3 regions of the Escherichia marmotae genome follow, and region 1 is predicted to be linked to each of the others. Evidence: predicted binding sites of a transcription regulator. Region 1 holds the regulator's gene; each other region holds the start of a gene.
What was found. The regulator PurR, encoded in region 1, represses purine synthesis genes. The targets are predictions, from matches to a motif close to CANGCAAACGTTTGCNTG.

Region 1 (2,278 bases):
ACTCCGTTGTCCCGATACCAAACGCGCCAATCGCCAGCGCCAGCAACGGATAGTTAATTTTCATGCCTAATCTCCACCTCTTCGCGTCATCACGCGATGTTCATCAAAGTGGCGAAAGCATGACATCAATCACAAAAGAATGAAAATAACAAAAAGAGAAAACACTTTTGCCATTTTGCTAACAAAGAGGAGAGAGATGCGAGGGAGAACGCGCTCCCTCGAGGGGAAATCAGTGCAGCGCGGCAGTCAAACCCACTGCCACGATCAAACCAAGAACGATAATGGTTGTTACCAATGAAAATTTAAGGTCGATGCTCATCAAGTTTTCTCCTTTTTTATTACCACACAAAAAATGATATTACTCATTTTTACACAGTGTGATGAAAAAATCTCCCGGCATTTATAATGATAAGTGTTTTTACTACTTCCCCTTTTCATCAAGATCGGCCAAAATTCCACGCTTACACTATTTGCGTACTGGCCATTGACCCCTTCCTGACGCTCCGTGTCATTTTTCCGGCGTACCGCAACACTTTCGTTGTGCGTAAGGTGTGTAAAGGCAAACGTTTACCTTGCGATTTTGCAGGAGCTGAAGTTAGGGTCTGGAGTGAAATGGAATGGCAACAATAAAAGATGTAGCGAAACGAGCAAACGTTTCCACTACAACTGTGTCACACGTTATAAACAAAACGCGTTTTGTCGCGGAAGAGACTCGTAACGCTGTGTGGGCAGCGATTAAAGAATTACACTACTCTCCTAGCGCGGTGGCGCGTAGCCTGAAGGTTAACCACACCAAGTCTATCGGTTTGCTGGCGACCAGCAGCGAAGCGGCCTATTTTGCCGAGATCATTGAAGCGGTAGAAAAAAATTGCTTCCAGAAAGGCTACACACTGATTCTGGGCAATGCGTGGAACAATCTTGAGAAACAGCGGGCCTATCTGTCGATGATGGCGCAAAAACGCGTCGATGGCCTGCTGGTCATGTGTTCTGAGTATCCGGAACCATTGCTGGCGATGCTGGAAGAGTATCGCCATATCCCGATGGTGGTGATGGACTGGGGCGAAGCAAAAGCGGACTTTACCGATGCAGTTATCGATAACGCTTTTGAAGGCGGCTACATGGCCGGGCGCTATCTGATTGAACGCGGTCATCGCGAAATTGGCGTTATTCCTGGTCCGCTGGAGCGCAACACCGGCGCTGGCCGTCTGGCGGGTTTTATGAAAGCGATGGAAGAAGCCATGATCAAGGTGCCGGAAAACTGGATTGTGCAGGGTGACTTTGAGCCTGAATCGGGTTATCGCGCCATGCAGCAAATCCTGTCGCAACCGCACCGCCCTACTGCTGTCTTCTGTGGCGGCGATATCATGGCTATGGGCGCACTTTGCGCCGCTGATGAAATGGGTCTGCGCGTACCGCAAGATATTTCGCTGATCGGTTATGATAACGTGCGCAACGCCCGTTATTTTACTCCGGCGCTGACGACTATCCATCAGCCAAAAGATTCGCTGGGCGAAACGGCGTTCAACATGCTGTTGGATCGTATCGTCAACAAACGCGAAGAACCGCAGTCAATTGAAGTTCATCCGCGGCTTATTGAACGCCGCTCCGTGGCTGACGGTCCGTTCCGCGACTATCGTCGTTAATCATCCGTTGCGGGAGTCTCTTCCGGCTCCCGCAGCCATTCCTTATTCAGCGTCTCGCTATCACCGAGATACTCCAGCAGCCAGGTTAACGCAGGCGACATATCATTCTGCTGCCAGGTCAGACAACATGCCGAATCAGGGAATGGATTTTCCAGTTCTAATGCTACCCACTTCCCCTCGTTCAGCCACGGTTTAGCGAAATGGGTCGGCACCATGCCAATGCATAACCCGGCCGAGATACAGGTTGCCGATGATTCCCAGTCCGGGACAACCAGGCGCTTTTGGTTATCGAGCAGCCAGGTAATACGTTTGGGCAGCGTCCGTGACGTGTCTTCGCGCACCAGTGACGGCCAGTTGCGCAACGTATCATCGCTGAACGGCCCATTCATCGACGCAAGCGGATGGTGGCGGGCAACAACACAACTCCAGCTCAACATTCCCATATCACGGAAGGCGTAACGCCCACCTACCGGAATCGCCCGTGTCGCACCAATCGCCAGTTCCACACGTCCGTCGGAAAGCGCATCCCAGACACCGTTAAACACCTCCTGAAAAACCAGAAGTTCGACGTCATCAAAATGGCGATAGAAATCAACAATCATCTGCCGCGTGCGTTCTGGCCTGACAATATTATC
Region 2 (2,278 bases), 570 kb from region 1:
CCGATTATGGTCAACGATATCGCCGGAGCGCCCTCTGCCGTTAAATGGATGTATGCCATTGAAGCGTGTCTCTCCTTAACGTTGCTTTACCCTATCGCCCGCTGGAGCGAAAGACGTTTTCGTCTGGAACACCGATTAATGGCTGGGCTATTGGTCATGTCGTTAAGCATGATACCGGTTGGAATGGTCAGCAATCTGCAACAACTCTTCACCCTGATTTGTCTATTTTATGTCGGTTCAATCATTGCCGAACCTGCGCGTGAAACCCTAAGCGCCTCGCTGGCAGATGCACGAGCGCGCGGCAGCTATATGGGGTTTAGTCGTCTGGGCCTGGCGATTGGCGGTGCTATCGGTTATGTCGGTGGCGGCTGGCTGTTTGACCTGGGTAAATCGGCGCAGCAACCAGAACTACCGTGGATAATGTTGGGCATTATTGGCATTATCACCTTCGTTGCGATGGGGTGGCAATTTAGCCAGAAACGCGCTACGCGTCGGTTGCTGGAACGCGACGCCTGAAAATGCCATGCTTTCTGTTACCATTGTTCGCCCAGTCAATCTACTCGCCGCAGCAACCTGTTATTACCTGTCGCCGCTGTTTTCAGTTTTTTCTGCTGGCGGGTTTAACGCTGGTGACACATGCTGCGTTGTGTCAGGATATTGACGCAGATTTCATGTCGAGGACTACCATGAACAAGTTTTTATTTGCCGCTGCATTGATCATCAGCGGCCTGCTCGTTGGCTGTAATCAACTCACCCAGTACACGATTAGCGAACAAGAAATTAACCAGTCGCTTGCGAAACATAATAATTTCTCAAAAGATATCGGTTTGCCCGGTGTGGCTGATGCCCATATCGTTCTGACAAATCTGGCCAGTCAAATTGGCCGCGAAGAGCCAAATAAGATCACCTTAACCGGTGATGCCAATCTGGATATGAACTCTCTTTTCGGCAGCCAGAAAGCAACCATGAAACTGAAGCTGAAGGCGCTGCCGGTGTTTGATAAAGAAAAAGGCGCGATCTTCCTGAAAGAGATGGAAGTGGTCGACGCAACGGTGCAGCCAGAAAAAATGCAAACGGTAATGCAAACATTGCTTCCCTATTTGAACCAGGCACTACGCAATTACTTCAACCAGCAACCGGCTTACGTTCTGCGCGAAGATGGTAGTCAGGGTGAAGCAATGGCGAAAAAACTGGCGAAAGGTATTGAGGTGAAACCTGGCGAAATTGTCATTCCGTTTACTGATTAAACACGAAGGGCGCATTCGCGCCCTTTATTTTTCGTGCAAAGGAAAACGTTTCCGCTTATCCTTTGTGTCCGGCAAAAACATCCCTTCAGCCGGAGCATAGAGATTAATGACTGCACCATCCCAGGTATTAAAGATCCGCCGCCCAGACGACTGGCACCTTCATCTCCGCGATGGCGACATGTTAAAAACTGTCGTGCCGTATACCAGCAAAACTTATGGCCGGGCCATCGTTATGCCCAATCTGGCTCCGCCCATAACGACCGTCGAAGCTGCCGTAGCGTATCGCCAGCGTATTCTTGACGCCGTACCTGCCGGACACGATTTCACCCCGCTGATGACCTGTTATTTAACAGATTCGCTGGCCCCCAATGAATTGGAGCGTGGATTTAACGAAGGCGTGTTCACCGCGGCAAAACTTTACCCGGCAAACGCTACCACCAACTCCAGCCACGGTGTGACGTCGGTTGACACTATCATGCCGGTACTTGAGCGAATGGAAAAAATTGGCATGCCGCTGCTGGTGCACGGAGAAGTTACACACGCCGATATCGACATTTTTGACCGTGAAGCCCGCTTTATTGAAACGGTTATGGAGCCACTGCGCCAGCGCCTGACTGCGCTGAAAGTGGTTTTTGAGCACATCACCACTAAAGATGCTGCCGAATATGTTCGTGACGGTAATGAATTGCTGGCCGCTACTATTACCCCCCAGCATCTGATGTTTAATCGTAACCATATGCTGGTTGGCGGTGTACGTCCGCACCTGTACTGCCTGCCCATTCTCAAACGTAATGTGCATCAACAGGCACTGCGTGAGCTGGTCGCCAGTGGCTTTAATCGCGTTTTTCTCGGGACTGACTCCGCACCACATGCACGTCATCGCAAAGAGAGTAGCTGCGGTTGTGCAGGCTGTTTTAATGCACCAACGGCGCTGGGCAGTTACGCCACTGTATTTGAAGAAATGGATGCGTTGCAGCACTTTGAAGCGTTCTGTTCTTTAAACGGCCCGCAGTTCTATGGTTTACCGGTCA
Region 3 (2,278 bases), 2.0 Mb from region 1:
TCGGCACCACCAGGAAGGCCATGTGCGACGGGCCAAAGCGTTCGGTGATCGCCTGCATGTTGGCGATTGCCGTGGGCGTTGCACCAAGGCCAAAACCACAGTGCCCCGCGGCCAGCACCGCCGCATCGTAGTTTTTCCCCATCATGCGCCAGGTGACAAAGATAGCGTACAACGCCATGAAGATGGTTTGCGCGACCAGAATCGCCAGCATCGGCAACGCCAGCGAAGCCAGCTCCCACAGTTTCAGCCCCATCAACGCCATCGCCAGGAACAGCGACAGGCTTACGTTACCAAGTACGGATACCGCGCGCTCAAAGACGCGGTAAAAGCCCAACATTGACAAGCCGTTGCTCAGAATCACGCCCACAAACAGCACGCAAACAAAGGTTGGCAATTCAAAAGCGGTGCCAGCCAAAAGTTGCGCAACGATTTTCCCTACCGTCAGACAGATAGCAATCAGCGCGATAGTTTCAATCAGTACCAGCGAGGTGATCATGCGCCCTACGTCGGGCTTTTCAAATGCGGTGGGGACTTCCTGGTCATCAGGTATGCCGTTCGGCGTGGTGGAGTGTTTCACCAGGTAACGCGCCACCGGGCCGCCAATCAGTCCACCCAGAACCAGACCAAACGTCGCACAGGCCATCGCCACTTCCGTCGCGTTGGTGAAGCCATAACGTTCAATGAACAATTTACTCCACGCTGCGCCGGTCCCGTGACCGCCAGAAAGCGTAATAGACCCCGCCAACAGCCCCATCAGCGGATCAAGCCCTAACAGGCTAGCCATGCCAATGCCGATGGCATTTTGCATCACCAACAGACCAACAACCACAATGAGGAAAATCCCCACTACGCGTCCACCGGCACGCAGGCTGGCAATATTGGCGTTCAGGCCAATGGTGGCGAAGAAAGCCAGCATTAATGGATCGCGCAAGGACATATCAAAATTAACTTCCCAGCCCATGCTTTTTTTCAACACCAGCAGAGCCAGTGCCACCAACAACCCTCCGGCAACCGGTTCTGGTATGGTGTATTTTTTCAGAAAGGAGACGGAATGGACCAACTTGCGCCCGAGCAGCAACGTCAGCGTTGCGGCAACAAGCGTTGCTAAAGTATCGAGATGAAACATAGTTACTCCTTTGTATCCGCACCACTCTTCATACTCGTCATACTTCATCGCGCAATCATAGTAAGACGAAATATGACGAGTATCGAGTCATGCTTTCCCGGTTCGAATTCTTAGCTGAAAATAAAAAAATGGCATGGATTTTAAGCAGAAAACAACCAAAAGTTATATAAAAAAGTGCATTTATCGCATTTAAATATTTAGAAGAATAATTGGCAAACGTTTGCTTTTGCCTTTCGGTCAGCTAAAATGCCCGCTTTGCTACCACGGGATTGTTTTCGATGTCTGTTTCCACCTTCGAGTCAGAAAATGCGCAACCGGTTGCGCAGACTCAAAACAGCGAACTGATTTACCGTCTTGAAGATCGTCCGCCGCTTGCTCAAACTCTGTTTGCCGCCTGTCAGCACCTGCTGGCGATGTTTGTCGCGGTAATCACGCCAGCATTGTTAATCTGCCAGGCGCTGGGTTTACCAGCACAGGACACGCAACACATTATTAGTATGTCGCTGTTTGCCTCTGGTGTGGCATCAATTATTCAAATTAAAGCCTGGGGTCCGGTTGGCTCCGGTTTGTTGTCTATTCAGGGCACCAGCTTTAACTTCGTTGCCCCGCTGATTATGGGCGGAACAGCGCTGAAGACCGGTGGTGCCGATGTTCCTACGATGATGGCGGCTCTGTTCGGCACACTGATGCTGGCAAGCTGCACCGAAATGGTTATCTCCCGCGTTCTGCATCTGGCGCGCCGCATTATTACGCCGCTGGTTTCCGGCGTCGTGGTGATGATTATTGGCCTGTCACTGATTCAGGTTGGGCTAACATCCATTGGTGGCGGTTATGCGGCCATGAGCGATAACACCTTTGGTGCACCGAAAAATCTGCTACTGGCGGGCGTGGTCTTAGCTTTAATCATCCTGCTTAATCGCCAACGTAACCCCTACTTACGCGTAGCCTCGCTGGTGATTGCGATGGCGGCAGGATATGCACTGGCGTGGTTTATGGACATGTTGCCAGAAAGCAACGAGCCGATGACGCAAGAGCTGATTATGGTGCCAACGCCGCTCTATTACGGACTTGGTATTGAATGGAGCCTGCTGCTACCACTGATGCTGGTCTTTATGATCACCTCACTGGAAACTATTGGCGATATCACAGCCA

Region 2: the regulator PurR is predicted to act here: its motif matches at 1,286-1,303, upstream of pyrC (dihydroorotase).
Region 3: the regulator PurR is predicted to act here: its motif matches at 1,336-1,353, upstream of gltS (sodium/glutamate symporter).

What each region holds. Positions count from the first base shown of each region.
Region 1 covers NZ_CP025979.1:734,067-736,344, reverse strand. The annotation lists gene C1192_RS03960 (MFS transporter) at 1-64, opposite strand, end outside; gene cydH (cytochrome bd-I accessory subunit CydH) at 230-319, opposite strand; gene purR (HTH-type transcriptional repressor PurR) at 618-1,643, shown strand; gene punR (DNA-binding transcriptional activator PunR) at 1,640-2,278, opposite strand, start outside.
Region 2 covers NZ_CP025979.1:1,301,736-1,304,013, forward strand. The annotation lists gene mdtH (multidrug efflux MFS transporter MdtH) at 1-516, shown strand, start outside; gene C1192_RS06950 (lipoprotein) at 687-1,247, shown strand; gene pyrC (dihydroorotase) at 1,354-2,278, shown strand, end outside.
Region 3 covers NZ_CP025979.1:3,359,542-3,361,819, reverse strand. The annotation lists gene gltS (sodium/glutamate symporter) at 1-1,126, opposite strand, end outside; gene xanP (xanthine/proton symporter XanP) at 1,405-2,278, shown strand, end outside.